DNA from 3 places in the Kitasatospora sp. Xyl93 genome. Region 2 is predicted to be linked to each of the others. Evidence: predicted binding sites of a transcription regulator. Region 2 holds the regulator's gene; each other region holds the start of a gene.
The links. The regulator HrcA, encoded in region 2, represses chaperone genes, less so after heat shock. The targets are predictions, from matches to a motif close to TTNGCACTCNGNNNNNCNGAGTGCNAA.
Positions count from the first base shown of each region.

Region 1: a site for HrcA is predicted at 5,964-5,990, ahead of groL (chaperonin GroEL). Genes of this name have one in related genera too.
Region 3: a site for HrcA is predicted at 7,004-7,030, ahead of groES (co-chaperone GroES). Genes of this name have one in related genera too.

Region 1 is NZ_AP029185.1:4,531,000-4,541,379, reverse strand. Features, by position in the region: gene ACZ5GH_RS20400 (copper homeostasis protein CutC) at 1-282, opposite strand, end outside; gene ACZ5GH_RS20395 (hypothetical protein) at 389-1,345, opposite strand; gene ACZ5GH_RS20390 (PadR family transcriptional regulator) at 1,342-1,725, opposite strand; gene ACZ5GH_RS20385 (HD domain-containing protein) at 1,792-2,547, shown strand; one part of gene ACZ5GH_RS20380 (IS5 family transposase) at 2,573-2,927, shown strand; one part of gene ACZ5GH_RS20380 (IS5 family transposase) at 2,927-3,459, shown strand; gene ACZ5GH_RS20375 (hypothetical protein) at 3,714-4,070, opposite strand; gene groL (chaperonin GroEL) at 4,185-5,807, opposite strand; gene ACZ5GH_RS20365 (cold-shock protein) at 6,143-6,346, opposite strand; gene ACZ5GH_RS20360 (MoaD/ThiS family protein) at 6,880-7,158, opposite strand; gene thrC (threonine synthase) at 7,185-8,465, opposite strand; SAM riboswitch class I at 8,482-8,617, opposite strand; gene ACZ5GH_RS20350 (glucosyl-3-phosphoglycerate synthase) at 8,764-9,765, shown strand; gene ACZ5GH_RS20345 (alpha,alpha-trehalose-phosphate synthase (UDP-forming)) at 9,804-10,380, shown strand, end outside.
Region 2 is NZ_AP029185.1:2,684,556-2,694,935, forward strand. Features, by position in the region: gene ACZ5GH_RS11940 (S41 family peptidase) at 1-1,851, opposite strand, end outside; gene ACZ5GH_RS11945 (16S rRNA (uracil(1498)-N(3))-methyltransferase) at 1,982-2,731, opposite strand; gene dnaJ (molecular chaperone DnaJ) at 2,825-3,964, opposite strand; gene hrcA (heat-inducible transcriptional repressor HrcA) at 4,041-5,075, opposite strand; gene htpX (zinc metalloprotease HtpX) at 5,365-6,285, shown strand; gene pspAB (PspA-associated protein PspAB) at 6,309-6,893, shown strand; gene ACZ5GH_RS11970 (DUF3097 domain-containing protein) at 6,925-7,758, shown strand; gene hemW (radical SAM family heme chaperone HemW) at 7,833-9,062, opposite strand; gene ACZ5GH_RS11980 (AMP-dependent synthetase/ligase) at 9,121-10,380, opposite strand, start outside.
Region 3 is NZ_AP029185.1:3,428,817-3,439,196, reverse strand. Features, by position in the region: gene ACZ5GH_RS15190 (alpha/beta fold hydrolase) at 1-72, shown strand, start outside; gene tsaE (tRNA (adenosine(37)-N6)-threonylcarbamoyltransferase complex ATPase subunit type 1 TsaE) at 190-687, shown strand; gene ACZ5GH_RS15180 (hypothetical protein) at 800-1,036, shown strand; gene ACZ5GH_RS15175 (hypothetical protein) at 1,088-1,654, opposite strand; gene tsaB (tRNA (adenosine(37)-N6)-threonylcarbamoyltransferase complex dimerization subunit type 1 TsaB) at 1,809-2,465, shown strand; gene rimI (ribosomal protein S18-alanine N-acetyltransferase) at 2,489-3,022, shown strand; gene tsaD (tRNA (adenosine(37)-N6)-threonylcarbamoyltransferase complex transferase subunit TsaD) at 3,015-4,106, shown strand; gene ACZ5GH_RS15155 (hypothetical protein) at 4,103-4,363, shown strand; gene ACZ5GH_RS15150 (polysaccharide deacetylase family protein) at 4,440-5,351, shown strand; gene ACZ5GH_RS15145 (class I SAM-dependent methyltransferase) at 5,353-6,519, opposite strand; gene ACZ5GH_RS15140 (hypothetical protein) at 6,587-6,922, opposite strand; gene groES (co-chaperone GroES) at 7,172-7,477, shown strand; gene groL (chaperonin GroEL) at 7,594-9,225, shown strand; gene ACZ5GH_RS15125 (LysR family transcriptional regulator) at 9,355-10,353, shown strand.

The sequences.
Region 1 (10,380 bases), 1.8 Mb from region 2:
GAGGAAGCCGAGGACGAACTCCTCGGCGCCCTCGGCCCGCAGCGCGGCGGCCCGGGCGCACAGCTCGTCCACGTCACCCGGGGCGAAGCCGTCCCGGATCCGCAGCATGACCCGCAGCGGGAGGCCGACGGCGGCCCGGATCCGGCCGAAGTCCTCGACGGACGGGGTGAGGCCGTCGGCGGCCATGTCGGTGACCAGTTCGAGCCGGTCGGCGCCGCCCGACTCGGCGGCCTGGGCGTCCTGGGGCGTCAGCGCGATGACTTCGAAAATTGGTCTAGACATATTCGACAGACTGCCACATCCACCGGCCCCCGGCGACCCCCGGGGACGACCGAGGGGGCCGATCCGGTCACGCCGGAACGACCCCCCCGGATCTCGGGTCACACGGTCACACCGAGCCGGGGCCCGCCGCCACCGCCGCCCGTCGGCCGAACCGGTGCACCGCCACCGCCAGCAGCGCCAGCACGGCCACCGTCGGCGCCGCCGCCGGCAGCAGGTGCGAGACCCCGCGGGACTCCCGCCAGATGTTGAACAGGCAGCCGGGCCCGGTCAGCACCAGCATCGCCACGCCCATGGCGGCCAGCCCGACCCGCCCGCGCAGCCCGGCGAAGGTCAGCAGCAGCGGGGCGACCAGCATCACCACGAACCAGCCCAGGTCCCGCGGGAAGGTGGTGTCGTCCCAGCTCTGGGCCACCGCCAGCAGCCCGCCCACGGCCGCCGAGGCCAGCGCCAGGGCGCCCGTGCGCCAGGTCGGCCGGGGCAGCAGGTCGGTCGGCGCCGCGACCAGCAGCAGCGCGGCCACCACCAACGGCAGCGAGGCCATCCCGATGTAGCCGCTCCACCACAGGTCGAAGGACGAGTCCCAGGCGGCGGCCACCAGGTCGTACAGTCCGACCGCGCCCAGGATCAGCGCGCTGCCCCGCACCGCCGCCCACCGTCCGAGCAGCACCGCCACCAGGAGCAGCGCGGCGGCCACCGGCCGGGAGAACAGCTCGGCGTAGGCGCCGTAGGAGTCGTCCCAGGAGAGCCGGTTGGCGACCCGGTACGAGGTGGTCAGCCAGGCCAGCAGCATGGCGCCGGCCACCGCGCCGGCCAGCATCGGCGCGACCAGCGCCAGCAGCCGCCCGGCCGCCGAGGCGCCGGTCAGCCCGAGCCGCACCCGCAGCCCGTACACCGCCAGGCCGAGGACCTCCCGGGCCACCGCCAGCCGGCCGCCGGCCGCCGTGGTGTCGGCGAACACCTCGGCCAGCTCCTCGCCGCGCTCGCGGCGGTACCGCGCCGGGTAGAGCTGGAGTGCGGCCCGCAGCACCGCCGAGGGCGCCGCACCGATCGCGGGCGTGCTCATGAGAGGCCTCCCCCCGTCGCGGGCCGACCCTGCGACCCGGTCCTTCCCGGCAGCATCGACCGGATCCTGGTCAGTCGGCGCTCGGCCTCGGTGGCGACCGCCCGCAACCGCTCCGCCTCGGCGGCCAGCGCCGTCCGGCCGGCGTCGGTCAGCGCGTAGCTGCGCCGGGCACGGCCGTCCACCACCTCCTCGGCGGCGACCTCGATCAGGCCCTGGCCCAGCAGCCGGTCGAGCGCCCCGTAGAGCGTGCCGGTGCGCATCTTGACCCGGCCGTCGGAGATCGCGGAGATCTCCTGGATGAGCGCGTAGCCGTGGCGCGGGGCGTCGGCCAGCGCGGTGAGCAGCAGCAGCGTGGGCTCCTGCATGGAGCGTTCTGTCATACGACTACATATATCGTCAACCTACCTATAGGTCCAGTGCCCGGCCCGACCGCCACAATGGTCGCCATGCCGACCGCCGAGCCCGACCGCGCCACCGCCACCGCCACCGCCACCGCCACCGCTGAGCACGCCTCCGCCACCGCTGAGCACGCCTCCGCCACCGCCGAGCACGCCCCGACCGCCGAGGGCCCGCTCACCGAGGAACTGCTCGCCGCCTGGACCGCCCTGCTGCACCGCTGCGGGGCCGCCGTCGACCCCGAGCCGTACGGCCGGGAGCTGCTGCGCCGCTGGTCGGAGCCGCAGCGCCGCTACCACACCGCCGCCCACCTGCGCGCGGTGCTGCGGCACGTCGACGAGCTGGCCGGGCACGCCGCCGACCCGGAGGCGGTCCGCCTCGCGGCCTGGTTCCACGACGCCGTCTACCGCCCCGACCGCACCGAGAACGAGGAGCGCAGCGCCGCCCTGGCCGTCCGCGCGCTGACCGCCGCCGGGCTGCCCGCCGAGCGGGTCGCCGAGGTCGAGCGCCTCGTGCTGCTCACCGTCGGCCACGACCCCGCCCCCGGCGACCGCAACGGCGAGGTGCTCTGCGACGCGGACCTGGCCGTCCTCGGCGGCACCCCCGAGGCCTACGCGGCGTACGCGGCCGCCGTCCGCGAGGAGTACGGCTTCGTCCCCGCGCCGGACTTCACGGCCGGCCGGGCCGCCGTCCTGCGCCGGCTGCTCGCCCTGCCCGCGCTCTACCGCACCCCCGCCGCCCGCGAGCGCCTCACGGCGCCCGCCCGCGCCAACCTGACGGCCGAGCTCCGGGAGCTGGCACCCTAGGCCGTGTCTCATAATTGATCTTGTGGTGGGTCGTGGAGAGATAACGGATGCGGCGTGGGCTCGGATTGAGCCGTTGTTGCCGCAGCGGGACGGGGCCGGGCGTCCTTGGCGGGATCACCGGCAGGTGGTCAACGGGGTGCTGTGGCGGCTGCGCACAGGTGCCCCGTGGCGCGATCTGCCCGAGCGGTACGGTCCGTGGCAGACCGTCTACCGGCGCTTCGCCCAGTGGGAGAAGGACGGAACCTGGGCCACACTCCTGCGTGAGATCCAGGTCCGCAACGACGCGGTGGGCACCGTGGAGTGGACGGTCTCGATCGACTCCACGGTCGCCAGAGCCCACCAGCACGCGGCCGGCGCCCGCAAAAAGGGGGCCAGTCCGAGGACGAATCGGATGATCCGGCAGCAGTTGCGTGCCGCGAGGCGCTCGGCCGGTCCCGGGGCGGACTGACGACCAAGATCCACCTGGCGGTCGACGGTCGGGGCCTGCCGCTGTCGATCGTGCTGAGCACGGGCAACACGGCCGACTGCACGATGCTGCCCACCGTCCTCGACGCCATCCGCGTCCCACGTCTCGGGAGTGGGCGGCCAAGGACCAGGCCCGACCGGGTCGTGGCCGACAAGGCGTACTCCTCCCGGAAGATCCGCCGGCTGCTGCGGCGCCGGCGGATCAAGGCGACCATCCCCGAACGCCGGGACCAGATCGCCGGCCGCGCCCGCCGCGCAAGCCGCGGCGGGCGCCCACCTGCCTTCGACAAGGCCGCCTACAAGGGGCGGAACGTCGTTGAGCGCTGCTTCGCCAAGCTGAAGCAATTCCGGGCAGTGGCAACCAGGTTCGACAAACTGGCCAACCGCTACCGGGCCGGCGTCGTCCTCGCCTCGCTGATCCTGTGGCTGCGAGCCGAGGAGCAATGACCCCCGCCAAGATCAATTACGAGACACGCCCTAGGGCGTGTCTGACAATTCCCGCCGGGTGCGCGACGCTCCCCCAGCCTTTGGCCGGGAGGTACCCCCAGGGCACAAGCGCACCTCGCCGCGTTGTCGTCGGTCGCCAATGGCCCCCAGCCTTCGGCCGGGAGGTGCCCCCACGGCAGTGGCTCCCTCCTCCGCCTTGCGATGCACGCACCCCAACGCCGCGCCCTGATCCGACGCGAATTGTCAGACGCGCCCTAGGCGAGCTTGCCGACCGGCGCCACCACCGCGCCCTGCTTGCCGCAGACCCAGTGCGGATCCGGCCCCAGCTCGGGCTCCACGCTCAGCGCGTGCGGGTCCCCGTCGGCCGCGCAGTCGGCGCACAGCGGCCAGCGCCCGTACGCCTCCAGCAGTGCGTCCTGGACGTCCTGGGCGACCAGCCCGAGCACGTAGTCGGTGCCGTCCGGCCACTGCTCCAGCCACCAGCGGCGGTGGGTGACGGCCTGTTCCACCAGCGAGACGACGGCGGCGTCCGCCACGTCCCGCGCGGTGAGGTCGGCCAGGATCAGTGCCCGCGCGTTGTGCAGGGCGGTCTCGATGTCATCGGCAGCCATCCGTCCATCCTCTCCCCAACTCCCCCGAACGCCGAAACGCCGTGTGGGCGGCCCCCCGAAGGGAGCCGCCCACACGGACGTTGGAACCAGCCGATCCGATCGGAGCGATCAGGATCAGAAGTCCATGTCACCGCCCGGCATGCCGCCGCCGGCGGCCGCGGCGGCCTTCTCCGGCTTGTCGGCGATGACGGCCTCGGTGGTGAGGAACAGCGCCGCGATGGAGGCGGCGTTCTGCAGCGCGGAGCGGGTGACCTTGGCCGGGTCGATGATGCCCTCGGCGACCAGGTCGACGTACTCGTTGGTGGCGGCGTTCAGGCCGTGACCGGCGGGGAGGTTGCGCACCTTCTCCACCACGACGCCACCCTCCAGGCCGGCGTTGGTCGCGATCTGCTTGATCGGGGCCTCCAGCGCGACCTTGACGATGTTGGCACCGGTGGCCTCGTCGCCCTCCAGCTCCAGCTTGTCGAAGGCGACACCGGCCTGCAGCAGCGCGACGCCACCACCGGCGACGATGCCCTCCTCGACGGCGGCCTTCGCGTTGCGGACGGCGTCCTCGATGCGGTGCTTGCGCTCCTTGAGCTCCACCTCGGTGGCCGCGCCGGCCTTGATGACGGCCACGCCGCCGGCCAGCTTGGCGAGGCGCTCCTGGAGCTTCTCGCGGTCGTAGTCCGAGTCGCTGTTCTCGATCTCGGCGCGGATCTGGTTCACGCGGCCCGCGACCTGCTCGCTGTCGCCGCCACCGTCGACGATGGTGGTCTCGTCCTTGGTGATGACCACCTTGCGGGCGGTGCCCAGCAGGTCGATGCCGGCGTTCTCCAGCTTGAGGCCGACCTCCTCGGAGATCACGGTGCCACCGGTGAGGATGGCGATGTCGCCGAGCATGGCCTTGCGGCGGTCACCGAAGCCCGGGGCCTTGACGGCGACGGACTTGAAGGTGCCACGGATCTTGTTCACGACCAGGGTCGACAGGGCCTCGCCCTCGACGTCCTCGGCGATGATGACCAGCGGCTTGCCGCTCTGCATGACCTTCTCCAGCAGCGGGAGCAGGTCCTTGACCGAGCCGATCTTGGAGTTGGCGATGAGGATGTACGGGTCCTCGAACGTCGCCTCCATGCGCTCCAGGTCGGTGGCGAAGTAGGCGGAGATGTAGCCCTTGTCGAAGCGCATGCCCTCGGTGAGCTCGAGCTCCAGACCGAAGGTGTTGCTCTCCTCGACGGTGATGACGCCTTCCTTGCCGACCTTGTCCATGGCCTCGGCGATCAGCTCGCCGATCTGGGTGTCGGCGGCGGAGATGGAGGCGGTGGAGGCGATCTGCTCCTTGGTCTCCACGTCCTTGGCCTGGGCCAGCAGCTGGTCGGAGACGGCCGCGACGGCCTTCTCGATGCCGCGCTTCAGGGCCATCGGGTTGGCGCCGGCGGCGACGTTGCGCAGACCCTCGCGAACCAGGGCCTGGGCGAGCACGGTGGCGGTGGTGGTGCCGTCACCCGCGACGTCGTCCGTCTTCTTGGCGACCTCCTTGACGAGCTCCGCACCGATCTTCTCGTACGGGTCCTCGAGCTCGATCTCCTTGGCGATGGAGACACCGTCGTTGGTGATCGTGGGGGCGCCCCACTTCTTCTCCAGCACGACGTTGCGGCCCTTGGGGCCGAGCGTGACCTTCACTGCGTCGGCGAGCTGGTTCATGCCACGCTCAAGGCCGCGGCGAGCTTCCTCATCAAAGGCGATGATCTTGGCCATCAGAAGTGGTCCTCCGGGACACGGTCGACTGCTCGGACCAAGGGGTGCCCGCGACGGACGGCCCTGGTGTGCGGGGGTCTTTTCCCCTACCGCTCCCGGGGGCCTCACCGACCCGGTCCGCTGTCACTCTCACGCTGTGAGTGCTAACGCCAATGATTAGCACTCCGGGTGGTCGAGTGCAAGCCCAATCGACGATCCGCGAGCCGCCGCCGGGGCCGCCCCCGGAGCCCGCCGGGAACGCCGACGGGCCCGTACGACACGCGTCGTACGGGCCCGTCGAGAAGCGAGTGGTCACCAGCCGTAGGGCCGCGCCGAGCTCCTGGGGTCGGAAGGCGTCAGCCCGCGGCGCGGACCATGTCCGCCTGCGGGCCCTTCTGTCCCTGGGAGATCTCGAACTCGACCCGCTGGCCCTCCTCGAGGGTGCGGTAGCCGTCCATCTGGATCGCGCTGTAGTGGACGAAGACGTCCGCACCACCGTCGACCGCGATGAAGCCGTAGCCCTTCTCCGCGTTGAACCACTTGACGGTGCCCTGAGCCATTCCGAACTCCCCTAGTGCTGTGCTGGGCCCTTCACGCGCCCGCAGGTCGCGGGCCCGGGTTGGTTGAAGGCCGGCCCGGGGAACCCCCCCTGGGCGCAGCCGTGCACGCCGCAACCCTCCGCGCGGGACGCCAGGCGGCTTCCGGTGAGCGGGTGATTGCGTCGACCGCCGCTGAATGTATCCGGACCGACGCCCTCTGCAACAGGGTCAACCGCCGGTAATTCCGGCAAGGCGCCGGGGGACAGTACGGGCCGAATCGGAATAATCTCGGCATTCCACGCCGGACATAGCGGACGAATTACTCAAATGTCCGCGGGAATTCTGACATCCGCCTGACATGTTTCACGGGCCGGTCCGGCGGGCCGGGCGCCCCCGGGCCGAGCACTGCGGGGGCCGAAAGGGAAACCTTGTTCCCAGCCGAGCGACACTCTACTCCGACTCGACCCGGAAATATTCCCGCAAGAATGCGAGCGGTCGCCCGCGCATACGGAGAATTCCGTACGCGCGGGCGACCGCGGGTTCTCGCGAACGGCTCAGCAGCCGCCGGCCACCGCCGGGATGATCGAGATTCCGGCGCCGTCCCCGATCGCGGTCGCCAGACCCTCGGCGAAGCGCACGTCGTCGTCGTTCACGTAGACGTTCACGAAGCGGCGCAGCTTGCCGGTGTCGTCCAGGATGCGGGCCGAGATGCCGGCGTGGTTCTTCTCCAGGTCGGCGATGACCTCGGCCAGGGTGGCGCCCTCGGCGGTCACCTCGGCGGCGCCGCCGGTGTAGGTGCGCAGGATGGTGGGGATGCGGACGTTGGCGCTCATGACTCTCCTTGCGGGGGGCGGGTGGTTCAGGCGGACGCGAGGCCGGCGGCGCGGAACGAGTCCAGCGTCGGGCGGATGACGGCGGTCATCCCGGCGTCGGAGACGGCGTCCAGGGTCTTCAGGCCGTCGCCGGTGTTGATCGCGACGGTCTCCTTGGCCGGATCCAGCTGTCCGGTCTCGACCAGCTTCTTCAGCACGCCGACGGTCACCCCGCCCGCGGTCTCGGCGAAGATCCCCTCGGTCCGCGCCAGCAGCCGGATCGCCGCCACGACCTCGGCGTCCGTGACGTCCTCGACCGCGCCGCCGGTGCGGCGGGCGATGTCCAGCACGTACGGGCCGTCGGCCGGGTTGCCGATCGCCAGCGACTTGGCGATGGTGTCCGGCTTGACCGGCTTGATCACGTCCCGGCCGGCCTTGAACGCGGCCGACACCGGCGAGCAGCCCTCGGCCTGGGCGCCGAAGACCTTGTACGGCCGGTCCTCGACCAGGCCGAGCCTGATCAGCTCCTGGAGCCCCTTGTCGATCTTCGTCAGCTGCGAGCCCGAGGCGATCGGGACCACGATCTGCTCCGGCAGCCGCCAGCCGAGCTGCTCGCAGATCTCGTACGCCAGCGTCTTGGAGCCCTCGCCGTAGTACGGCCGCAGGTTCACGTTGACGAAGCCCCAGCCCTCGCCGGCCGCGTCGCCGATCAGCTCCGAGCAGAAGCGGTTCACGTCGTCGTAGTTGCCCTCGATGCCGACCAGCTCGCCGCCGTACACCCCGGCCATGACGACCTTGCCCTGCTCCAGGTCGTGCGGGATGAACACGCAGGACCGGAACCCGGCCCGGGCCGCCGCCGCCCCCACCGCACCGGCCAGGTTGCCGGTGGAGGAGCAGGACAGCGTGGTGTACCCGAACGCCCGGGCCGCCTCGATCGCGCAGGCGACCACCCGGTCCTTGAACGAGTGGGTCGGGTTCCCGGAGTCGTCCTTGACGTGCAGCTGGGCGGTGAAACCGAGCTCCCGGCCCAGGTTGTCCGCCTTCACCAGCGGGGTCCACCCCGGGTTCAGGTTGGGCTTGGACGCCACGTCGGCCGGAACCGGCAGCAGCGGCGCGTAACGCCAGATGGAGGCCGGACCGGCCTCGATCCGCTTGCGCAGCTCCTCGGCGCCCTCGCTGCCGAACTCGTAGGCGATCTCCAGCGGGCCGAAGCACTCCAGGCACGCGAAGCTGGGGCCGAGCGGGAAGCGGGTGCCGCACTCGCGACAGGACAGCGCGGCGGCGGGGCCGAGGTCGACGGAAACGGGTGCGGCGGTGTCGATAGCCATGACGGCGAGGCCTCTCTCCTCATCTTCCCCGTGGCGCGGTCGCGACACGGGCCGGAATTGGCACCTGTCCCGCCGGGGCCTGTCGTCGACAGCCGCGCGAGAAGGTTGCCGGGACGTCAACGGGCCGTTCCCTCAGTCCCTCTGGATGAGCTTGTGAAATTGTGGTGGTACTCAGCGGCGACCCCGGTGTGCAAAGGTCCGACCGCTGTACGAAGACTGTATCCGAAGGCGTCAATCCTGAACGGGACCGTCCGCCAAGCGAGATGACATGTCCCACCGACCCGCCGAGGAGACCCCAGTGCCCGCCGAACCGACCCCCGAGCTCCTGCCGCAGGCGGCGTCCTGGCTGCGCCGCCGCTCCTGGAGCGCGGCCGACCGGCCGGTCCACACCCTCCTCGACGCCAAGCGGCGCACCGGCCGCACCGTCAGCGTGGTCCTCCCCGCCCTGGACGAGGAGGCCACCGTCGGCGACATCGTCCGCACCGTCCGCCGCGAGCTGATGGAGCGCCTCCCGCTCGTCGACGAACTCGTCGTCGTGGACTCCGGCTCCACCGACGCCACCGCCGCCGTCGCCGCCGAGGCCGGCGCACGGGTGGAACACCGCGACCTGATCCTCCCCCGCCTGCCCGCCGTCCCCGGCAAGGGCGAGGTGCTCTGGCGCTCGCTGCTGGTCACCCACGGCGACATCGTCTGCTTCGTCGACGCCGACCTGCGCGAGTTCGACCCGGCCTTCGTCTCCGGCATCGTCGGCCCGCTGCTGACCGACGAGTCGATCCAGCTGGTCAAGGCCATGTACGACCGCCCGCTGGAGTCGGAGGGCGCCGTGCTGCCCGCCGGCGGCGGCCGGGTCACCGAACTCGTCGCCCGCCCCCTGCTCAACCTCCACTGGCCGGAGCTCGCCGGGTTCGTCCAGCCCCTCGGCGGCGAGTACGCGGCCCGCCGCTCACTGCTCGAACGGCTGCCCTTCCCCACCGGGTACGGCGTCGAACTCGGCCTGCTGGTCGACGCCCTGGATCTGGCCGGACTGGACGCCCTGGCCCAGGTGGACGTCGGCGTCCGGCACCACCGCCACCAGGACGGCCAGGCCCTCGGCCGGATGGCCGCCACCATCTACCGGACCGCCCTGGAGCGCCTCGACCGCACCCACCGCCTCAAGGCCTCCGCCGACCTCGTCCACCCCCACCTCACCCAGTTCACCCGCCACCCGGAGACCCGCGCGTTCACCGCCCACACCCACCCGGTGACCGCCCTGGAACGCCCCCCGATGCACACCGTCCCCGAATACGCGACCCGCCACTGACGGGTTTGCCACGCCGGGCCCCCGGCAACATGCCAACCATGGGCGATCTCACGACCAACCGTTCGAGCGCGACCGGCACCGCCTCCGTCCTGGTGGCATCCAACCGGGGACCGGTGTCCTTCAGCACCTCCGACGACGGCACACTGACCCTGCGCCGCGGCGGCGGCGGCCTGGTCTCCGGGCTGTCCGCCATCGAGGACCCGAACGCCGTCTGGGTCTGCGCCGCCCTCGGCGACCCCGACCGCAGAGCCGCCGCCGAGGCACCCCGCGGCCGCCTCGACCTGGCCGGCCACGAGGTCGGCGGCCAGGCCGTACGGATGCTGGACATCGACCCGCAGACCTTCGCCCGCGCCTACAACGGCGTCGCCAACTCCACCCTCTGGTTCGTCCACCACCTGCTCTACGCGACCCCGACCGCCCCCGCCTTCGACGCCGACTTCCGCACCGAATGGGCCGCCTACCAGGCCTACAACGGCGCGTTCGCCGAGGCGCTGGCCGCCGAAGCCGCGCCGGAGGCCGCGGTCCTCGTCCAGGACTACCACCTCTCGCTGGCCCCGGCCCTGCTCCGCGGAATCCGCCCCGACCTGCGGATCGGCCACTTCTCGCACACCCCGT
Region 2 (10,380 bases):
GGACGCGGCCCCGTCGCCGAGTTCGCCGGTCAGCGGGGCCCTGGTCCAGAGCACGCCGTCCTTGGCCGCGGCCAGTTCCTCGAAGCGGCCGCCCTCGACCGGGAAGGGGACGATCCGGTCGGCGATGCCGTCCAGGTCCACCCTGGTCACCGGCGCGGCGCCGGCCGCCGCCTCCTCTCCGTCGGCCTTCCCGGCCTTCGGCTCGTCCTCCTCCCCGCCGAGCGGGCGCCCGGCCCGCTGCGGCCCGAACGGGGACGGCGTGTCGGCGGCCAGCGTGACCAGGTAGGGGCGGCAGCCGTTCGGGAAGGACAGGTCGAAGACGTGCGCGTCGTACACCGGGTCGAAGTTGCGCACCGACAGGAAGGCCAGGTAGCGGCCGTCCGCGGTGAAGGAGGGCGAGGTGTCCACGAAGCGCGGCTGGGTGACCTCGCCGACCGTCCGGGTGGCCAGGTTGGCCAGCACGATCTGGCGCAGCGAGTGCGGGCCCATCCCGCGCACCGGGCGCGACCAGGCCAGCCAGGCCGAGTCCGGGCTGAAGGCCGGCCCGCCGGGCTCGCCGTCGGCGCTGCGGTCCAGCTCGTGCACGGCGCCGTCGGCCAGCGTGACCAGCAGCAGCCGGCCGTCGTGCACGCCGAGCGCGGCCTGCTTGCCGTCCGGGGAGACCACCAGCGAGTTGACCCGGCCCAGCTGCCCCGCGGCGAGCCGGCGACGCTCCTCGCCGTGCAGGTCGGGGGCGAACTCCAGGGCGTCCTCGCCCTCGGCGTCGGTCACCCACAGCACGCCCTGGGCGCCGTCCTCGCCCGGCACCACCCGGACCAGGCGCCCGCGTACGCCCGGGGTCTCGTCCAGCACCCGGGCCGGGCCCTCGCGGTGGGTCAGCCAGTGCACGCTGCCGCGCACCACCACGGCGCTGCCCCGGCCGGTGCGGTCGGGGGCGACGGACTCCAGCCAGTGCGCGGCGGGCACCGGGCGGGGGCGGCGCCCGGCCCGGGGGCCGGCCAGCCGGACGTCCAGCCGGCGCGGCTCGGCGCCCTCCAGGTCGTCCAGCAGCCACAGGTCGCCGGCCCGGTGGAAGACCACCCGGGTGCCGTCGGTGGTGGCGTTCCGGGCGTAGAAGCCGTCGGGGTCGGTGGTGTGGCGGCGCAGGTCGGTGCCGTCCGGGCGGCTGGACCACAGCTCGCCGACGCCCTCGTGATCGGAGAGGAAGGCGATGCGCTCCCCGACCCAGAGCGGCGAGTCCAGCTGCCCGTCCAGCTCCGCGTGGACGCGGACGAACTCGTCCCGGCCGAGCCACAGCTTGCCGGCCCGCCCGCCCCGGTACCGCTTCCACCAGGCCGGGTCACGGCCGTTGACGCTGGCCAGCAGCACCCTCCCCCGGCCTTCGGCCGGGGGCGCCCCCATGTCGCCCGGCTCGAAGGCGATGCCGCCGACCGGCCCGTACGGCAGCCGCCGCGGCTCGCCGCCGTCCAGCGGCACGGCGTGCGCCCAAGTGCGGCGGAAGCCGGACTCGCCGGCGGCGGTGACCGCGATCGGGCGGCCGTCGGCGGCCCAGCCGAGCACCCGGGTCTGGTGGCTGCCCCAGTGGGTGAGCCGGCGCGACGGACCGCCGTCCACCGGCACCACGTGCACCTCGGGGGCGCCGTCCCGGGTGGAGGTGAAGGCGAGGTGCCGCCCGTCCGGGGAGAACCTCGGGTGGTGGACCGGCAGGTGGTCCGCCGTCAGCCGCCAGGCCCGGCCACCGTCCAGCGGGGCGAGCCAGAGGTCGTCCTCGGCGACGAAGGCGACCAGGTCGCCGTGCAGGTGGGGATGGCGCAGGTAGGCGCCGGCCGGGGTGCTCAGGGAGTCCGTCACCCGGCCAGCCTAGGCAGCCGCGCGTACGGTCCGCGCCGTTTTCGGCAGACTCCCGGCGCCGCCCGCGGACGGCCGTGACGCGCTCGCGCCGGGCGCCGTCCCGGGCGCCCCGGGCGCCCTGCGGGCGCGGTCAGGACCAGCGGCCGCTGCGCCCGAGCAGAAGTGCGCCGGCGGCCACCCCGGCGGTGGAGGTGCGCAGCACCGAGGGGCCCAGCCGGTACGGCTCGGCGCCCGCCTCGGCGAAGGCGGCCAGCTCCTCCGGGGAGACCCCGCCCTCGGGGCCGACCACCAGGACGATGTCCCCGGTCTCCGGCAGCCCGGCGTGCGCCAGCGGCTCGGCGCCCTCCTCGTGCAGCACGGCGGCGAACGCGGCCTGCGCCAGGACGGGGGTCAGCTGCCGGGTGGTCATGACGTCCCGGACCACGGGGAAGCGCAGCCGGCGGGACTGCTTGCCCGCCTCCCGGGCGGTGGCCCGCCACTTGGCGAGGGCCTTGCCGCCGCGCTCGCCCTTCCACTGGGTGATGCAGCGCGAGGCGGACCACGGGATCACCACGTCCACGCCGACCTCGGTCATGGTCTCCACGGCCAGCTCGCCGCGGTCGCCCTTGGGCAGCGCCTGGACGACGACGATCCGCGGCGCGGGCTCCGGCTCCCGGCGCACGGCGGCGACCGCCACGTCGATCTCGTCCTTGCCGAGCACCTCGGCGACCGTGCCGTCCACGCCGAGCCCCAGCCCGTCGGCCAGGGTCACCGCCTCGCCCGGCTGCAGCCGCTTCACCGCGGCCGCGTGGCGCCCCTCCGGGCCGTCCAGGCGCACCACGGCCCCGGGCACGGCGGCGGCGATCCGCTCGGTCTCGACGAAGAAGACGGGCGCGGTCATGGCGGGGACCTTTCCAGGAGGGGCCTGCGGCCGGAGAGGGGGAAACACCGGAGGGGTGCCGGGGGCTTCCCCCCGGCACCCCTCCGCGGACGGCTACCGGCCGTTGAAGGCGTCCTTCAGCCGGGAGAACAGGCCCTGCTGGCCCGGCGCGAACTGGCCGGACGGCCGCTCCTCGCCGCGCAGCACCGCGAGGCGGCGCAGCAGCTCCTCCTGCTCGGCGTCGAGCTTGCTGGGCGTCTTCACCTCGACGTGCACTATCAGGTCGCCCCGGCCGCCGCCCCGCAGGTGCGTGATGCCCCGGCCGTGCAGCGGGATCGACTGGCCGGACTGGGTGCCGGGCCGGATGTCGACCTCCTCCAGGCCGTCCAGGGTCTGCAGCGGCACCTGGGTGCCGAGCGCGGCCGCCGTCATCGGGATGGTGACGGTGCAGTGCAGGTCGTCCCCGCGCCGCTGGAAGATGTTGTGGGTGGTCTCGGCGATCTCCACGTACAGGTCGCCGGCCGGGCCGCCGCCGGGGCCGACCTCGCCCTCGCCGGCCAGCTGGATCCGGGTGCCGTTGTCGACACCGGCCGGGATCTTGACGGTCAGGGTGCGGCGGGCGCGGACCCGGCCGTCGCCGGCGCACTCCGGGCACGGGGTCGGCACGACGGTGCCGAAGCCCTGGCACTGCGGGCAGGGGCGGGAGGTCATGACCTGGCCCAGGAAGGACCGGGTGACCTGGGAGACCTCGCCCTTGCCACGGCACATGTCACAGGTCTGCGCCGAGGTGCCGGGGGCCGCGCCCTCGCCACTGCAGGTGGTGCAGGTGACGGCGGTGTCGACCTGGAGCTCCTTGGTGGTGCCGAAGGCGGCCTCCTCCAGGGTGATCTCCAGCCGGATCATGGCGTCCTGGCCGCGGCGGGTGCGCGAGCGCGGGCCGCGCTGGCCGGCCGCGGCGCCGAAGAAGGCGTCCATGATGTCGGAGAAGCCGAAGCCGGCCGCACCGGCCCCGAAGCCGCCCGCTCCGCCGCCGCCCGGGGACAGCGGGTCCCCGCCGAGGTCGTAGACCTGGCGCTTCTGCGGATCGGAGAGCACCTCGTAGGCGGCGTTGATCTCCTTGAACCGCTCCTGCGTCTTCGGGTCCGGGTTGACGTCCGGGTGCAGTTCGCGTGCCAGGCGCCGGAACGCCTTCTTGATCTCGTCCTGCCCCGCATCCCGTCGGACGCCGAGTACCGCGTAGTAGTCCGTGGCCACCAAATGCTCCGCTTGTTCCGCCTGTAGTAGTGCTGCGACTGGTCGCCGCCGCCGGATTTCCGGCGACGGCCGCTTGCTAGGACTCGGCCAGGATCTGGCCCACGTACCGCGCCACCGCTCGCACCGCCCCCATTGTGCCCGGATAGTCCATCCGGGTCGGACCGATCACACCCAGTTTCGCCACGCTCTCGTCGCCCGAACCGTAGCCGACCGAGACGATCGACGTGGAAGTCAGCCCCTCGTAGGCGTTCTCCCGCCCGATCCGGACCGTCATCGCGGCGTCCGCGGTCTCACCCAGGAGGCGGAGCAGGACGACCTGCTCCTCCAGGGCCTCCAGCACCGGCTGGATGGAGAGCGGGAAGTCGTGCCCGAAGCGGGTCAGGTTGGCCGTGCCGGCCAGCATGATCCGCTCCTCGTTCTGCTCGGCGAGCGTCTCGAACAGGGTCGCCAGGACCGTGCTGACGGTCGGCCGGTCGGCCTGCTCGAACTGCGCGGGCAGCTCCTCCAGCAGCCCGGGGACCTCCGGGAGGCGCTTGCCGGCGGCTCTCGCGTTGATCCGGGCCCGGAGGTCCGCCAGCACCGTCTCGCCGACCGGGCCCGGGCAGTCGACCATCCGCTGCTCGACCCGGCCGGTGTTGGTGATCAGGACCAGCATCACCTTCGCCGGGGCGAGCGCCACCAGCTCGATGTGCCGGACGGTGGAGCGCGTCAACGACGGGTACTGCACCACCGCGACCTGCCGGGTCAGCTGGGCGAGCAGCCGCACCGTGCGGGCGACCACGTCGTCCAGGTCGACCGCGCCGTCCAGGAAGTGCCGGATGGCCCGGCGCTCGGGGGCGCTCATCGGCTTGATCTCGGCGAGCTTGTCGACGAAGAGGCGGTACCCCTTGTCGGTCGGGATCCGGCCGGCGCTGGTGTGCGGCTGGTGGATGTAACCCTCCTCCTCCAGCGCCGCCATGTCGTTGCGGACGGTCGCCGGCGAGACCCCGAGGTTGTGCCGTTCCACCAGGGCCTTGGAGCCGACCGGCTCCTCGGTGCCCACGTAGTCCTGCACGATCGCGCGGAGCACGGCGAGCTTGCGTTCGTCCAGCTGGCGGACCTCACCGGCCATGGGGCACGCACCTCCGTCTTCGCACGTTGTCCGACTGTGTCCCTCGTTGCTGCGGGCCGCTCCGGAAGGCCCTCGGCCTTGGCACTCTGAACACGCGAGTGCCAAAACCGTACCTGCCAGTGTACGGCCCGGGTCCTACGGCAGGAACGGCCCGACCGGGGTGATCCTCCCCGCAGTTCCGCCCACGGCCCGCGGGGCCCCCGCGGTTCGGTCGTTCCGGCGCCGGGGTGGTGCCGGGAGGCCGTCCGGGTGGCAGCATCGAAGGCGACGGCGAACGGAGGAGCAAGCGATGTCGAGCTCGGGCCAGCACACCCGTTTCGCGCCCGACCGCGGCCTGACCGGCCGCATGGTCGCCACGATGTTCGTGATCGGGCTGCTGTACGTCGGTTTCACGGGCCTGCTGATCGCGCTGATGCGCGGCGCCTGGCCACTGATCGTGCTGATCTCCGGCGGGCTGTTCGTGGCCCAGTTCTGGTTCAGCGACCGGATCACCGAGCGGGCGATGGGCGCCCACCGGGTGTCCCCCGAGGAGTTCCCCCAGCTGCACGGCACCGTCGACCGGCTCTGCGCCCTGGCCGACATGCCCAAGCCCCGGGTGGCGGTCGCCGACAACGACATGCCGAACGCCTTCGCCACCGGCCGCAACCCGGGCAACGCGGTGGTCTGCGTGACCACCGGGCTGCTGCGCCGGCTGGAGCCGGAGGAGCTGGAGGGCGTCCTCGCGCACGAGCTGTCGCACGTCGCCCACCGGGACGTGGCGGTGATGACGATCGCCGGCTTCCTGGGCGTCCTCGCCGGGGCGATGACCCGGATCGCCGTGTACGGCGGGTTCATGGGCGGCGGGCGCAACAACAACGACCAGAACGCGGCCGTCCTGGCGCTGGTCGTCCCGCTGGTGTCGATGGTCGTCTACGCGGTCAGCTTCCTGCTCACCCGGCTGCTGTCCCGCTACCGCGAGCTGGCCGCGGACCGGGCCGCCGCCCAGCTCACCGGCCGGCCCAGCGCGCTGGCCTCCGCGCTCACCAAGGTGACCGGGCAGATCGCGGCCATCCCCGGCAAGGACCTGCGCCAGGCGCAGCCGTACAACGCCTTCTACTTCGCCCCCGCGCTGAGCGCCCGGGAGACCGCCTCGCAGCTGCTGTCCACCCACCCGAGCCTGGAGAAGCGGCTGGCGCAGCTGGCGAGGATCTCCGAGCAGCTCGGCCGCTGACCCCCGAACCCGAGAGGACCGCCGTGGGAATCCTGGACGCCCTGTTCGGCCGCACCAAGCCCGTCAAACCCGACCTCGACCAGCTGTTCGGCGTGCCGTCCGCCGCGCTCACCCTGGAGGCCGGAGCCGGGTTCACCCCCACCGGGCTCGGCTCGGTCTGCTTCGCGGCCGTCGAGGGCGCGGCCTTCGTCCAGGTCGAGCAGCAGGTCCGGGCGCTGCTGGACGCCGACACCGGGCGCGGCGGCGTCCCGGTGGAGGCCTCCAAGGACGCCTACGGCTACTCCTGGCTGCTCGCCCGGCACCGGCCCGAGGAGCTGCCGGAGCTGGTGAACGACCTGCACGCGGTCAACAGCGAGCTGGAGGCGAACGGCTTCGGGCCGCAGCTGCTCTGCTCGCTGGTCGCCTTCCGGAACCCGCAGGGGCAGTCGCTGGCCCTGGTCTACCTGTACAAGCGCGGCACCTTCTACCCCTTCGCGCCGGTGCCCGGCGGAGGGGAGAAGCGCAACAGCCCGCTGGAACTGCAGGTCAACGCGATGCTGGGGAACGACCTGCGGCTGGAGAAGGACCTCGGCCGCTGGTTCCCGGTCTGGGGCGCGCCGGGACTCTGACGGGCCGTCCGCCCTCCCTATGATCACCCGTATGCGCAGCCGCCAGTACGGACCCGACCTGACCCCGCCGTGGAAGAAGCAGCAGGCCGCCCCGGAGGTGCCCGCCGAGCGGGACCTGGTGGTCGAGGAGGCGGCGACCGGCTTCTGCGGGGCGGTGGTGCGCTGCGAGAAGACCGCCGAGGGGTTCACCGTCACCCTGGAGGACCGGTTCGGCAAGCACCGGGTGTTCCCGCTGGTGCCGCGCGGCTTCCTGCTGGAGGGCAGGGCCGTCACCCTGGTGCGCCCGGCCGGCCCGGCGGCGCCCCGCACCCCGGGCCGTACCGCCTCGGGCTCGATCGCCGTCCCCGGCGCCCGCGCCCGGGTCGCCCGCGAGTCGCGGATCTACGTCGAGGGGCGGCACGACGCCGAGCTGGTCGAGCGGGTCTGGGGCGACGACCTGCGGATCGAGGGCGTGGTCGTCGAGTACCTGCGCGGCATCGACGACCTGCCCGCGATCGTCGCCGACTTCGCCCCCGGCCCGGGCCGGCGCCTGGGCGTCCTGGTCGACCACCTGCTCCCGGGGACGAAGGAGCACCGCATCGCCGCCCAGGTCACCGGCGAGTCCGTGCTGGTCGTCGGCCACCCCTTCATCGACATCTGGCAGGCCGTGAAGCCCGCCAGCGTGGGCATCCCCGCCTGGCCCGCCGTCCCGCGCGGCGAGGACTGGAAGGAGGGCACCTGCCGCCGCCTCGGCTGGCCGGTGGACACCCCGGCGGCCTGGAAGCACATCCTGTCGAAGGTGGACAGCTACCGGGACCTGGAGCCCGAACTGCTGGGCCGGGTGGAGGAGTTGATCGACTTCACGGCCCTGCCGGGCCAGGAGTAGGTCTGGAACTCCGAGGTGTCGAGCGTGACGCCCAACAGGCCTGAAGTAGTCACGCAGACACGACAGGTCCTCGATCAGTCCACCAGGTCACGGACGACGGCGTCGGCCAGCAGCCGGCCCTGGAGGGTGAGGGCGGCGCGGCCGTCGGCGTACGGACCCGCGGCGAGGAGGCCGTCGGCGAGGTGCCGGTCCGCGGCCTTGCGGCCGGTGTCCGTCAGCAGGTCCAGGGGGATGCCGTCCACCAGCCGCAGCTCCAGCAGGATGCGCTCGACGCGGCGGTCCTCGTCGGCCAGCACCTCGCGGGCCAGGGCCGGGGTGCGGCCCTCGGCGAGGGCCCGGGCGTAGGCGGCGGGGTGCTTGGCGTTCCACCAGCGGACGCCGCCGACGTGGCTGTGGGCGCCGGGGCCGGCCCCCCACCAGTCGGCGCCGGTCCAGTAGAGCTCGTTGTGGCGGCAGCGGCCCTCGGGGGTGGTGGCCCAGTTGGAGACCTCGTACCAGGAGTAGCCGGCGGCGCTGAGCGCCTCCTCGGCGATCAGGTAGCGGTCGGCGTGGACGTCGTCGTCGATCATCGGCAGTTCGCCGCGCTTGACCCGGGCGGCCAGCCGGGTGCCCTCCTCGACGATCAGCGAGTACGCGGAGACGTGGTCGGGCCCGGCGCCGATGGCGGCGTCCAGGGAGGCCCGCCAGTCGTCGTCGGACTCGCCCGGGGTGCCGTAGATGAGGTCGAGGTTGACGTGGTCGAAGCCGGCCGCGCGGGCCTCGGCGACGCAGGCCTCGGGGCGGCCCGGGGTGTGGTGGCGGTCGAGCAGCCGCAGGACGTGCGGGCGGGCGCTCTGCATGCCGAAGGAGAGCCGGTTGTAGCCGCCCTCGCGCAGTTCGGCCAGGTAGGCCGGGTCCACCGACTCCGGGTTGGCCTCGGTGGTGACCTCGGCGCCCTCGGCGAGCCCGAACTCCTCGCGGATCGCGGCGAGCATCTTCACCAGGTCGCGGGCGGGCAGCAGGGTCGGGGTGCCACCGCCGAGGAACACGGTCCGCACCGGGAGGTCCGTGTCCCCCAGCACCTTGCGGGCGAGGCGGATCTCGGCGACCACGTTGTCCGCGTACGTCTCCTGCGAGGCGACCGCCCCGGAGGAGCGCAGCTCGGTGGCGGTGTAGGTGTTGAAGTCGCAGTAGCCGCAGCGGCTGGCGCAGTACGGCACGTGCAGGTAGAAGCCGAAGGGTCGCGGGCCCAGCCCGGCGAGGGCGTGCGCGGGCAGGGAACCGTCGGACGGCACCGGATCGCCGTCGGGAAGTGCGGAGGGCATGGACCCATTGTCCCGTACGGCCCGGCCTGACCGGCGGGCCGTACGGGAGCGGGGCGGATCAGGCCTCGTTGGCGCCCGCGTACATCGCGGTCACCGCGTCCGCGTAGGTCCGCTCGACCACCGGGCGCTTGATCTTCAGGCTCGGGGTGAGCTCGCCGTGCTCGATGTCGAGGTCGCGCGGCAGCAGGTGGAACTTCTTGATCGTCTGCCAGCGCTGGAGGTCGCCGTTGACCCGCTTGACGAAGCCCTCGATCAGCTCGTGCACGGCCGGCTCGGCGGCCAGCTCGGCGTAGCTCCGCCCGGCCAGGCCGTGCTCGGCGGCCCACGGCATCAGGACCGCCTCGTCCAGGCCGATCAGCGCGGTGCAGTAGTTGCGGCCGTTGCCGATCACCAGGATGTTGCTGACGAACGGGCAGACCGCCTTGAACTTGCCCTCGACCTCGCTGGGCGCCACGTACTTGCCGCCGGAGGTCTTGAACAGGTCCTTCTTGCGGTCGGTGATCCGCAGGAAGCCGTCCGGGGTGAGCTCGCCGATGTCCTCGGTGTGGAACCAGCCGTCCGGCTCCAGCACCTCGGCGGTCTTCTCCGGCAGGTTGTGGTAGCCGCGCATGACGCCCGGGCCGCGCAGCAGGATCTCGCCGTCCTCGGCGATCCGCACCTCGGTGCCGGGCAGCGGGCGGCCCACGGTGCCGATCCGCACGTCCTCCGCGCGGTTGACGCAGGAGCCGGCGCTGGTCTCGCTCAGGCCGTAGCCCTCCAGGATCGGCACCCCGGCGCCGAGGAAGAAGTAGCCGATCTCCGGGGCCAGCGCGGCGCTGCCGGAGACGGCGCCGCGCATCCGGCCGCCGAAGGCCGCCCGGATCTTCGCGTACACCAGCCTGTCGGCCAGCGCGTGCTGCAGCCGCAGGCCCAGCGGGGCGGTCCCGGCCCCGGTGGCGACCCGGTTCTCCTGGACCACCCGGGCGTGCTCGCGGGCGACCTTGGCCGCCCACAGGAAGATCTTGTACTTGGCGCCGCCCTCGGCCCGGGCCTTGCCCGCGATGCCGTTGTAGACCTTCTCGAAGATGCGCGGCGCCGAGGCCATGATGGTCGGCCGGATCGCCGGCAGGTTGTGGATGATCCGGTCCACCCGGCCGTCCAGCGCCATCACGTGCCCGGTGGCGATCTGCCCGGAGATCAGCGTCTTGCCGAACACGTGCGACAGCGGCAGCCACATGAACTGGACGTCGTCGGGGCCCAGCAGCCCGCTGGCCTCCTGCGCCCGGCCCTCGTACGCCCAGCAGTCGTGCACCAGGCGCACGCCCTTGGGACGGCCGGT
Region 3 (10,380 bases), 740 kb from region 2:
GCGCCGCTGCCCGCGGCCGTCCTCGACCTGGCCCGGGAGCGGGCCGCGGAGGCCGTCGCCGACCCCACGTGAGGACGGGGGCCGGTCCTCGGGCCCCCGCCGGCCGCACCGGGGCCCGCCGATGTGGGACGGTAGCGGTGGCGGCCGGTGGTCGGTGCGCCGGTACGGATCGAAGGGCAAGACACGCGCATGGGCTCGCACGCCACTCTCACCGTCCCCACCCCGGAGCGGATGGGCCGGCTCGGCCGGGAGCTGGCCGCGCTGCTGCGGCCGGGTGACCTGGTGCTGCTCTCCGGCGAGCTGGGGGCGGGGAAGACCACGCTGACCCGGGGGCTGGGGGAGGGGCTGCGGGTCCGCGGGGCGGTGACCTCGCCGACCTTCGTGATCGCCCGGGTGCACCCCTCGCTGGTCGGCGGCCCGGCGCTGGTGCACGTGGACGCGTACCGGCTGGGCGGGGACCTGGACGAGATGGAGGACCTCGACCTGGACGTCTCGCTGCCCGAGTCGGTGGTCGTGGTCGAGTGGGGCGAGGGCAAGGTCGAGCGGCTGTCCGAGGACCGGCTGGAGGTCCGGATCGAACGCGCCATCGGCGACACCCCGGACGGCGACGACCAGGACCCGCGCCGGGTGGTGCTGACCGGCATCGGCCCGCGCTGGGCGGACGTGGCGCTGGCGGAGCTCGGATAGCCGACCGGCCGCCGACACCTTGCCGACAGGCTGTCGGCAAGGTGTTGCGGGCGGGGCGCCGGGCGTGGTGGGATGGGTGCTGCGGTTAGGTCTGCCTAACTAGGGAGGCGCCATGTCGAGCACCACCCCCGCCCCGCAGCGCGCGGTCCCCGCCGCCGGGGTCGGAGACTCCGCCCGCCGGGCTCCGGGAGAGCCGATGCGGGCGCTGCTGGCCGCCTGCGCGGCCGCCGAGGCGGTGTCCACGCCGCCCGAACCGGGGGCGGTACCGGACGAACCGGGGGCCGTACCGGACGGAGGACCGTCCGGGCACGGCGAACGGCCCGAGGCGCGGACGCCCCGGGCCGCGTGAGTCCGGTCCTCCCGGGCGCGGGCGGGCCTGGTCGCTCCCGGCCGCCCGGGATCAGGCGATCACGACCACCTTGGTCTCCTTCGGCGCGAAGTCCCAGAGCAGCTGCCCCTCGGCGCGGCCGCTGCGGATGCCGCCGGTCTTGGTGCCCGGGTCGGTGGTCGGCGTCGCGCCGTCCACGGCCGCGCTGAAGCCGAACACCACGCCGTTCTGCTGCGCGAAGCGCACCACGTGCTCGATCTGCCGGCCGTCCGTCCCGGTGGCGGTCGGGGTGCGGCTGTACACGGCGTAGTTGCCCGGGGCCGGCTCGACCGAGCCCGGGGTGACCGGGAAGGCGGCCGTGACCTGCGGGGTCTTCTTCGGGTCGACCAGCCAGACGTAGTGGCTGCCGACCGAGTACACGACCCGGATGCCGGTGCCCGAGGTGGTCGGCAGCGCGGGGACGGTCGGGGTGGCCGCCGGGGTCGGCGCCGCGGCGGTGGCCGTCCCGGTCGCCGTGGTGGTGGCGGTGGGCCTGGCGCCGCCCGCCCGCTCCTGGGCGCCGTTGGCCTGGAAGGCCAGCAGGCTCACCACCACCAGGGCCCCCACGGTCAACCCCGTGACCACCACTCCAGGACCCATCTTCGCCACGTTGCCGCTCCCGCCGCCGTCCCTTTACGTACGGCCCCATCGTGCCAGGTTCATCCGCGCGGGTCGCAGCGCCTCGGATGTGTGTTCCCGGGTAGTACGCCTTGCCGATCGGCCGGTCGGCCCAACGTCGGTCTAACCTTGACCCGTGCTGCTGCTCGCGTTCGACACCGCTACCCCCGCCGTCACCGCCGCCGTCCACGACGGCACGGCCGTCCTCGCCGAGACCCACCAGGTCGACGCCAGGCGCCACGGCGAACTGCTGCTGCCCGCGATCGACCAGGTACTGCGGGCCGCCGGGGTGGACAAGCACCGGCTGACCGGCATCGCGGTCGGCGTCGGCCCCGGCCCGTACACCGGCCTGCGGGTCGGTCTGGTCACCGCCGCCGCGCTCGGCCACGCGCTCGGGCTGCCGGTCCACGGCGTCTGCACCCTGGACGCGATCGCCTTCCAGGCCCGCGCCGAGGGCCTGGCCGGGGAGCCGTTCACGGTCGCCACCGACGCGCGCCGCAAGGAGGTCTACTGGGCCTCGTACGACGCGGAGGGCCGCCGCACCGAGGGCCCCGACGTCGACCGCCCGGCCGAGCTGACCCCGCGGGAGCGCTCCGTCGGCGCCGGCGCGCTGCTCTACCCCGACGCCTTCCCGGGCGCGCACGGCCCCGCGCACGTCTCGGCCGGCGCCCTGGCCGGCTTCGCCGCCGCCGAGCTGGCCGCCGGGCGCGAGCTGCTGCCGAACCACCCGCTGTACCTGCGCCGCCCGGACGCCCAGGTCCCGGCCGGCTACAAGGCGGTGCTCCCGGCGTGAACCACGGCACCACCCTGCGCCCGATGCGCTGGTGGGACATCGCGCCGGTGCTGGAACTGGAGCTGCGGCTCTTCCCCGAGGACGCCTGGTCCGCCGGGATGTTCTGGTCCGAGCTGGCCGACGCCCACCCCGGCGGCACCCGCCACTACACCGTCGCGGCCGCCCCGGACGGCACCGTCGTCGGCTACGCCGGGCTGATGGCGATCGCCGGCGAGGGCGACGTCCAGACCATCGCCGTCGACGAGCGCCACCAGGGCGCCGGCCTCGGCGCGGCGCTGCTCACCGACCTGATCCGGGAGGCCGCCCGGCGCGAGTGCGCCGAGCTGCTGCTGGAGGTGCGGGTGGACAACCCGCGCGCCCAGCGGCTGTACGAGCGGCACGGCTTCGAACCGGTGGGCATCCGGCGCGGCTACTACCAGCCCGCCAACGTCGACGCGCTGGTGATGCGCCTCGACCGCCCGGGTCTCGACCACTCGAGTCCCGACCGCCCGGGCCTCGACCGCCCGAGCACTGACAGCACCGACCCGAAGGACATTGAGGACACCCGCCATGGCTGACGAACCGCTCGTCCTCGGCATCGAGACCTCCTGCGACGAGACCGGCGTCGGCATCGTGCGCGGCACCACGCTGCTGGCCGACGCGGTCGCCTCCAGCGTCAACGACCACGCCCGCTTCGGCGGCGTCGTGCCGGAGATCGCCAGCCGCGCGCACCTGGAGGCGATGGTCCCGACCATCCAGCGCGCTCTGGACACCGCCGGCATCAAGGCGAGCGACCTGGACGGCATCGCCGTCACCGCAGGCCCCGGCCTGGCCGGCGCGCTGCTGGTCGGCGTCAGCGCCGCGAAGGCGTACGCCTGGGCGCTGGACAAGCCGCTGTACGGGGTCAACCACCTCGCCTCGCACATCTGCGTCGACCAGCTGGAGCACGGCCGGCTGCCCTCGCCGACGATGGCCCTGCTGGTCTCCGGCGGGCACTCCTCGCTGCTGCTCAGCGAGGACATCACCAGCGACGTCCGCCCGCTCGGCGCGACCATCGACGACGCCGCCGGCGAGGCCTTCGACAAGGTCGCCCGGGTGCTCGGCCTCGGCTTCCCCGGCGGCCCGATCGTCGACCGCACCGCCCGCGACGGCGACCCCGGGGCGATCGCCTTCCCGCGCGGCCTGTCCGGCAGGAACGACCCGGCGTACGACTTCTCGTTCTCCGGTCTGAAGACCGCCGTCGCCCGCTGGGTGGAGGCCAAGCGCCGGGCCGGCGAGGAGGTGCCGATCGCCGACGTGGCGGCGTCCTTCCAGGAGGCCGTCACCGACGTGCTCACCCGCAAGGCCGTCAAGGCGTGCCGGGACAACGGCGTCGACCACCTGATGATCGGCGGCGGCGTGGCGGCCAACTCGCGGCTGCGCGAGATGGCCCAGCAGCGCTGCGACCGGGCCGGCATCCGACTGCGGGTTCCCCGGCCGGGCCTGTGCACCGACAACGGCGCGATGGTCGCGGCGCTCGGCGCCGAGATGGTGTGGCGCGACCGCACGCCGTCCGCCTTCGACCTGTCCGCCGACTCCTCGCTGCCGGTGACCGACGTCCACGTGCCCCACACGGACTTCCACGGTCAGGCCTACGACGCCCTCGGCGGCGGCGCGGCATGACCGTCGCCGCGATGTGGGAGGCCCGGGCGGCGACCGGCCGGGCCGGCGAACTCGCCGCCTGGGTGCGGGAGTCGGCGCTGCCCGCGCTGCGCGGCTCGGCCGGGCTGGAGCGCCTCGAACTGCTCTCCGCCCCGGGCGAGAGGGTGCTGCTGATCGCCTGGTGGAGCGGCGAGCCGGTGCCCGTCGCCGACCCGCCGGCCGAGCTGTTGGGCCGCCCGGTGCACCGCTGGTCCTTCACCAGCGAGCACATCGAATAACTGATCGGGAACCGCTGACCTGTTCGCTACCGTGCTAGCTGAGAGAAAGCTGGACGGGAGCCGGGAGCGCGCAGCGGTGATCAGGGACGGGCGGAGCAGGGCCAGGACGTACGCGGCGGGGGCGGTGGCCCTGCTGGCCTTCGCCACCGCGTGCGGTGACGGCGGAGGCGGCGGTGGGGCCGCCCCGGCCGCCGCGGCCACGTCCGCCGCGGCCCGGCCCACCGGCGCCGCGCCGACCACCGGGGCCGCGACCGCCACCCCGTCCGGCGCCCCGGCGGGAGCGGGCGCCGCGGCCTGGGCCAAGTGGGGCCTCACCCCGCTCGCCCCCGCCCCGGCGCCGCCCGCCGACAAGCCCGTCAAGCTCCAACGGACCGGCCCGGTACCGGTGTTCAGCGACGTGAAGACGAGCGACAAGGTCGTCTTCATCACCATCGACGACGGCGCCGAGAAGGACCCGAAGTTCGTCGAGATGCTGACCGACCTCAAGGTGCCGGTCTCGATGTTCCTGACCCGGGACATCGTCAGGAACGACTACGCGTACTTCAAGCCGCTCCAGGCGCTGGGCAACCACGTCCAGAACCACACCGTGGACCACCCGGTGATGAGCAAGCTCCCGGTGGACAGGCAGAAGGCCGAGATCTGCGACGCGCAGTCCGCGCTCACCCAGCAGTACGGCACCGCCCCGCTGCTGTTCCGTCCGCCGTTCGGCGACGGCGCCAACACCCCGGTGCTCAACACCTCGGTCCAGGAGTGCGGCCCGCGCGCCATAGTGCTGTGGCGCGAGTCGATGCAGATCCACGACATGCAGTACCAGTCCGGGGACAAGAAGCTGAAGCCCGGCGACATCATCCTGGCGCACTTCCGCGGCCCCAAGGAGCTCAAGGGCGCCACGATGACCCAGATGTTCGGCGACCTGCTGGCCCGGATCCAGGAGCAGGGCTTCTCGGTGGCCCGGCTGGAGGACTACATCCAGGCGCCCGCCTCGTAGCTCAGACCGGCCGTCCCAGCATCATCAGCGGCCCGTGGTCGGTGCGGCTGAGGATCACCGTGACGGTGTTCGGCCCGGAGGGCTTGAGCTGGCGGCGCAGCTCCTCCGGGGTGATCGCCATCCCGCGCTTCTTGATCACCACCGTGCCGACCGCCCGCTCGCGCAGCAGCGCCTTCAGCTTCTTGATGTTGAACGGCAGCACGTCGGTGAGCTCGAAGGCGTGCGCGTACGGGGTGGCGACCAGTTCGTCCGAGGTCAGGTAGGCGATCTTCGGGTCGATCAGCCGGCCGCCCACCTGCTCGGCCACCTCGGCCACCAGGTGGGCCCGGATCACCGCGCCGTCCGGCTCGTACAGGTAGCGCCCGACCGGGCCGGCCGGCGGGTCGGGCAGGTCGCCGCCGGTCAGGCTGGCGCCCTGCGGCAGCAGGGTGGCGCGGTGCGGGCTCGCGGCCCGGGTGCCGAACCAGAGCACCGCCTCCTTGACGTCGCCGTGGTCGGACACCCACTCGGCCTCGGCGTCCTGCGGCACCGCCTCGTGCGGGATGCCCGGCGCCACCTTCAGTGCGCCGACCGGGGTCCGCCGGCCGGCCTCGACGGCCCAGGAGAGCGGCGGGGCGTACGCCTCCGGGTCGAACACCCGGCCGCGCGAGGTGCGCCGGGCCGGGTCGGTGAACACCGCGTCGAAGCCGGTGACGTCCACCTCGGCGACGTCCGCGCAGCGCACCTCGACCAGGTCGGCCAGGCCCAGCGCGGCGGCGTTGGCCGCGGTGGCGGCGCAGGCCGCCGGGTCCCGGTCGACGGCCAGCACCTCGATGCCCGCCCGGGCCAGCGCCAGCACGTCCCCGCCGATGCCGCAGCAGAGGTCCGCCAGCCGCCGTACGCCCAGGGCGGCGAACCGCCGTGCCCGCCACTCGGCCACGCTGCGCCGGGTGGACTGCTCCACCCCGTTGGGCGTGAAGTACATCAGGTCGGCGTCGGCCCCGAACTTCGCCCGGGCCCGCTGGCGCAGCCGCGCCTGCCCGAACGCCGCCGACACCAGCTCCGCCGGGTGCTCCCGGCGCAGCCGGGTCGCCAGCGCCAGCTCCTCCTCGGGGGTGAACTCGCGCAACTCGGCGAGCAGGGCCTGGCCCTCGGGGGTCAGCAGCGGCTGGAGGTTCTCGGTGTCCACGGGGCCATTCTCGCCGGTCGGGCGCCCCCGCTCCGCGTGCCCGCCGGTTCCGGCGGGCCGGACGGCGTCAGCGCCACAGGACGCCCGAGGACAGGACCGCCGGCAGCACGAAGGGGGAGAGCACCGCGGCGACCGGGAGGTACTGGTAGCCGGACCGCCGGCTGCGGAAGGCGACCACCAGGCCCGCCGTCAGGGCGGCGACCGGGGCGGCCAGCATCCCGATGCCCAGGAAGGCCCATTCGAGGCCGTCCCCGTCGTCCCCGTGGCCGGGGCCGCTGCCGAGGGAGGCGACGACGAAGAAGACCACGAACGGCAGCGCGGCTCCCAGCAGGGGCAGCGACAGCAGGGCGAGGGCGGCGTCCGTGGTCCGGGACGGGCCGACGCGCACCGGGATCGATGTCATGACGAGGAGTCTGCCGACGGCGGGAGCGTCGCACATGAGTACGGCTACTCATCCGCGAATCCGGGTTCCCAGGGCGCGTCGTTGGCACTCTGGTTGACTGAGTGCTAACACGGCCCTATGGTCGTCCTTGGCACTCCCCACTAGGAGAGTGCTAACGCGACGACGTGTGTCTGACCCCCGCGACGGCAGACCCGCAGGATCGCCCCTACCCGTTAGAAAACCCCGTAATCTCCGAAGGGGAGCTCGGACGTGACCACCAGCAGCAAGGTTGCCATCAAGCCGCTCGAGGACCGCATCGTGGTCCAGCCGCTCGACGCCGAGACCACCACGGCCTCCGGCCTGGTTATCCCGGACACCGCCAAGGAGAAGCCCCAGGAGGGTGTCGTCCTGGCCGTCGGCCCGGGCCGCTTCGAGGACGGCCAGCGTCTGCCGCTCGACGTCGCCGTGGGTGACATCGTCCTGTACTCGAAGTACGGCGGCACCGAGGTGAAGTACCAGGGCGAGGAGTACCTGGTGCTCTCCGCTCGCGACGTTCTCGCCATCATCGAGAAGTAAGTCGTCCCGACCCGCCCCGGATCCGTGTCCTCCGTGACAGTGGCCCGGGGCGTGGTTGTTGGTTCACGTAGTTCGGCGGCCGGTCGGCCGGCCGCAGCCCCGAGGGAATAGGGAACATGGCGAAGATCCTGCAGTTCGACGAGGACGCCCGCCGCTCGCTGGAGCGCGGTGTCAACAAGCTGGCCGACACCGTCAAGGTGACCATCGGCCCCAAGGGCCGCAACGTCGTCATCGACAAGAAGTTCGGCGCCCCGACCATCACCAACGACGGTGTCACCATCGCCCGCGAGGTCGAGCTGGACGACCCGTACGAGAACCTTGGCGCGCAGCTCGTCAAGGAGGTCGCCACCAAGACCAACGACGTCGCGGGTGACGGCACCACCACCGCCACCGTGCTGGCCCAGGCCCTGGTCAACGAGGGTCTGCGCAACGTCGCCGCCGGTGCCGGCCCGGCCGCCCTGAAGAAGGGCATCGACAAGGCCGTCGCCGCCGTCTCCGAGCACCTGCTCTCCATCGCCCGCGAGATCGAGGGCAAGGACGACGTCGCCGCCGTCGCGTCCCTCTCCGCCCAGGACACCCAGGTCGGCGAGCTGATCGCCGAGGCGATCGACAAGGTCGGCAAGGACGGTGTCATCACCGTCGAGGAGTCGAACACCTTCGGCGTGGAGCTGGACTTCACCGAGGGCATGCAGTTCGACAAGGGCTACCTGTCGCCGTACTTCGTCACCGACGCGGAGCGGCAGGAGGCGGTCCTGGAGGACCCGTACATCCTGATCAACCAGGGCAAGATCTCCTCCATCCAGGAGCTGCTGCCGCTGCTGGAGAAGATCCTCCAGGGCGGTGCCTCCAAGCCGCTGCTGATCATCGCCGAGGACGTCGACGGCGAGGCGCTGTCGACCCTGGTCGTGAACAAGATCCGCGGCACCTTCAACGCCGTCGCCGTCAAGGCCCCGGGCTTCGGCGACCGCCGCAAGGCGATCCTCGGCGACCTGGCCGTCCTGACCGGTGGCCAGGTCATCTCCGAGGAGGTCGGCCTCAAGCTCGACCAGGTCGGCCTGGACGTGCTGGGCACCGCCCGCCGGGTGACCATCACCAAGGACGAGACCACGGTCGTCGACGGCGCCGGTGACGCCGAGGCCGTCGCCGGCCGCGTCGCCCAGATCAAGGGCGAGATCGCCGCGACCGACTCCGACTGGGACCGCGAGAAGCTGCAGGAGCGCCTGGCCAAGCTGGCCGGCGGCGTCTGCGTCATCAAGGTCGGCGCCGCCACCGAGGTGGAGCTGAAGGAGCGCAAGCACCGCCTGGAGGACGCCATCTCGGCGACCCGCGCCGCGGTCGAGGAGGGCATCGTCGCCGGTGGTGGCGCCTCCCTGGTCCACGCCGCCAAGGTGCTGAACGACGGCCTGGGCCTGTCGGGCGACGAGGCCACCGGTGTCGCGGTCGTCCGCAAGGCGCTGCACGAGCCGCTGCGCTGGATCGCCCAGAACGCCGGCCTGGAGGGCTACGTCATCACCTCCAAGGTCTCCGAGCTGGAGGCCGGCCAGGGCTACAACGCCGCCACCGGCGAGTACGGCGACCTGGTGAAGGCCGGCGTCATCGACCCGGTCAAGGTCACCCGCTCCGCCCTGGAGAACGCCGCCTCGATCGCCTCCCTGCTCCTCACCACCGAGACCCTCGTGGTGGAGAAGAAGGAGGAGGAGGCCGACAACGGTCACGGCCACTCGCACGGCCACGGCCACTCGCACTGAGGCTCCGACGCCTGACCGGAGGCCCGGTCCGCGCCCCGCGAGGGGAGCGGGCCGGGCCTCCGGCGTTCGCCCGCGCTTCAACTATCAGTAGAATTTTGCAGATTCCAAAGATTGCCTTATAAATAAGGCATGATCGAGGCCCGCCATCTGCGCGTCCTGCGTGCCGTCGCCCGCACCGGCTCCTTCTCCGCCGCCGCCCGCGAGCTGGGCTGTACGCAGCCCGCCATCAGCCAGCAGATGAAGGCCCTGGAGAAGTCGGTGGACACCCCGCTGGTGGTCCGCTCGGGCCGCGGGATGCAGCTCAGCGAGGCCGGCCGGGTCCTGCTCAAGCATGCCACCGGAATCCTGGCCGGGCTCTCCGCCGCCGAGGAGGAGGTCGCCGCGATCGCCGGGCTGCGGGCCGGGCGGGTGCGGCTGGTCTCCTTCCCGACCGCGAGCTCCACCCTGGTGCCGCCCGCCGTCGCCCGCCTGCGGGACGGCCATCCCGGGGTGCGCGTGTCGCTGGTCGAGGCGGAGCCGCCGGAGTCGCTGGCGATGCTGCGCGGCGGCGAGTGCGAGATCGCGCTGGCCTTCCGCTACCCGCAGTCCGACGGCGCCGCCGCGGCCCCGGCGCCCGCCCACGGCACGCCGCGCGAGGCCCGGGCCGAGGCCAACCTGGAGGCGCAGCAGCTGACCGCCGGGACCGACTGGTCCGATCTGGTGGTCACCCCGCTGCTGGACGACCCGCTGGTGGGCCTGCTGCCCGCCGACCACCCGCTGGGCGGGCGCGGCGGGGCGGTGGAGCTGGCCGAGCTGGCGGGGGAGCAGTGGATCGCCGGCTGCCCGCAGTGCCGGGGTCACCTGGTGGAGCTGTGCGCCGGCGCGGGCTTCGAGCCCCGGATCGACTTCGCGACGGACGACTACCCGGCGGTGGTCGGCCTGGTGGCGGCCGGGCTGGGGGTGGCGGTGCTGCCCCGGCTGGCGCTCCAGTCGGTGCGTCCTGACGGCGTGTCGACGGTGCCGGTGCGGACGGCCTCCGGGGCGCCCGCGGTGCGCCAGGTGGTCGCGCTGACCCTGCCGGACCTGGCCGAGGTGCCGGCCGTGGCGCTGATGCTGGAGCGGCTGGCGGGGGCGGCCGCCACGCGCTGACGGTGGGTGACGGGGCCGTCGTGGTTC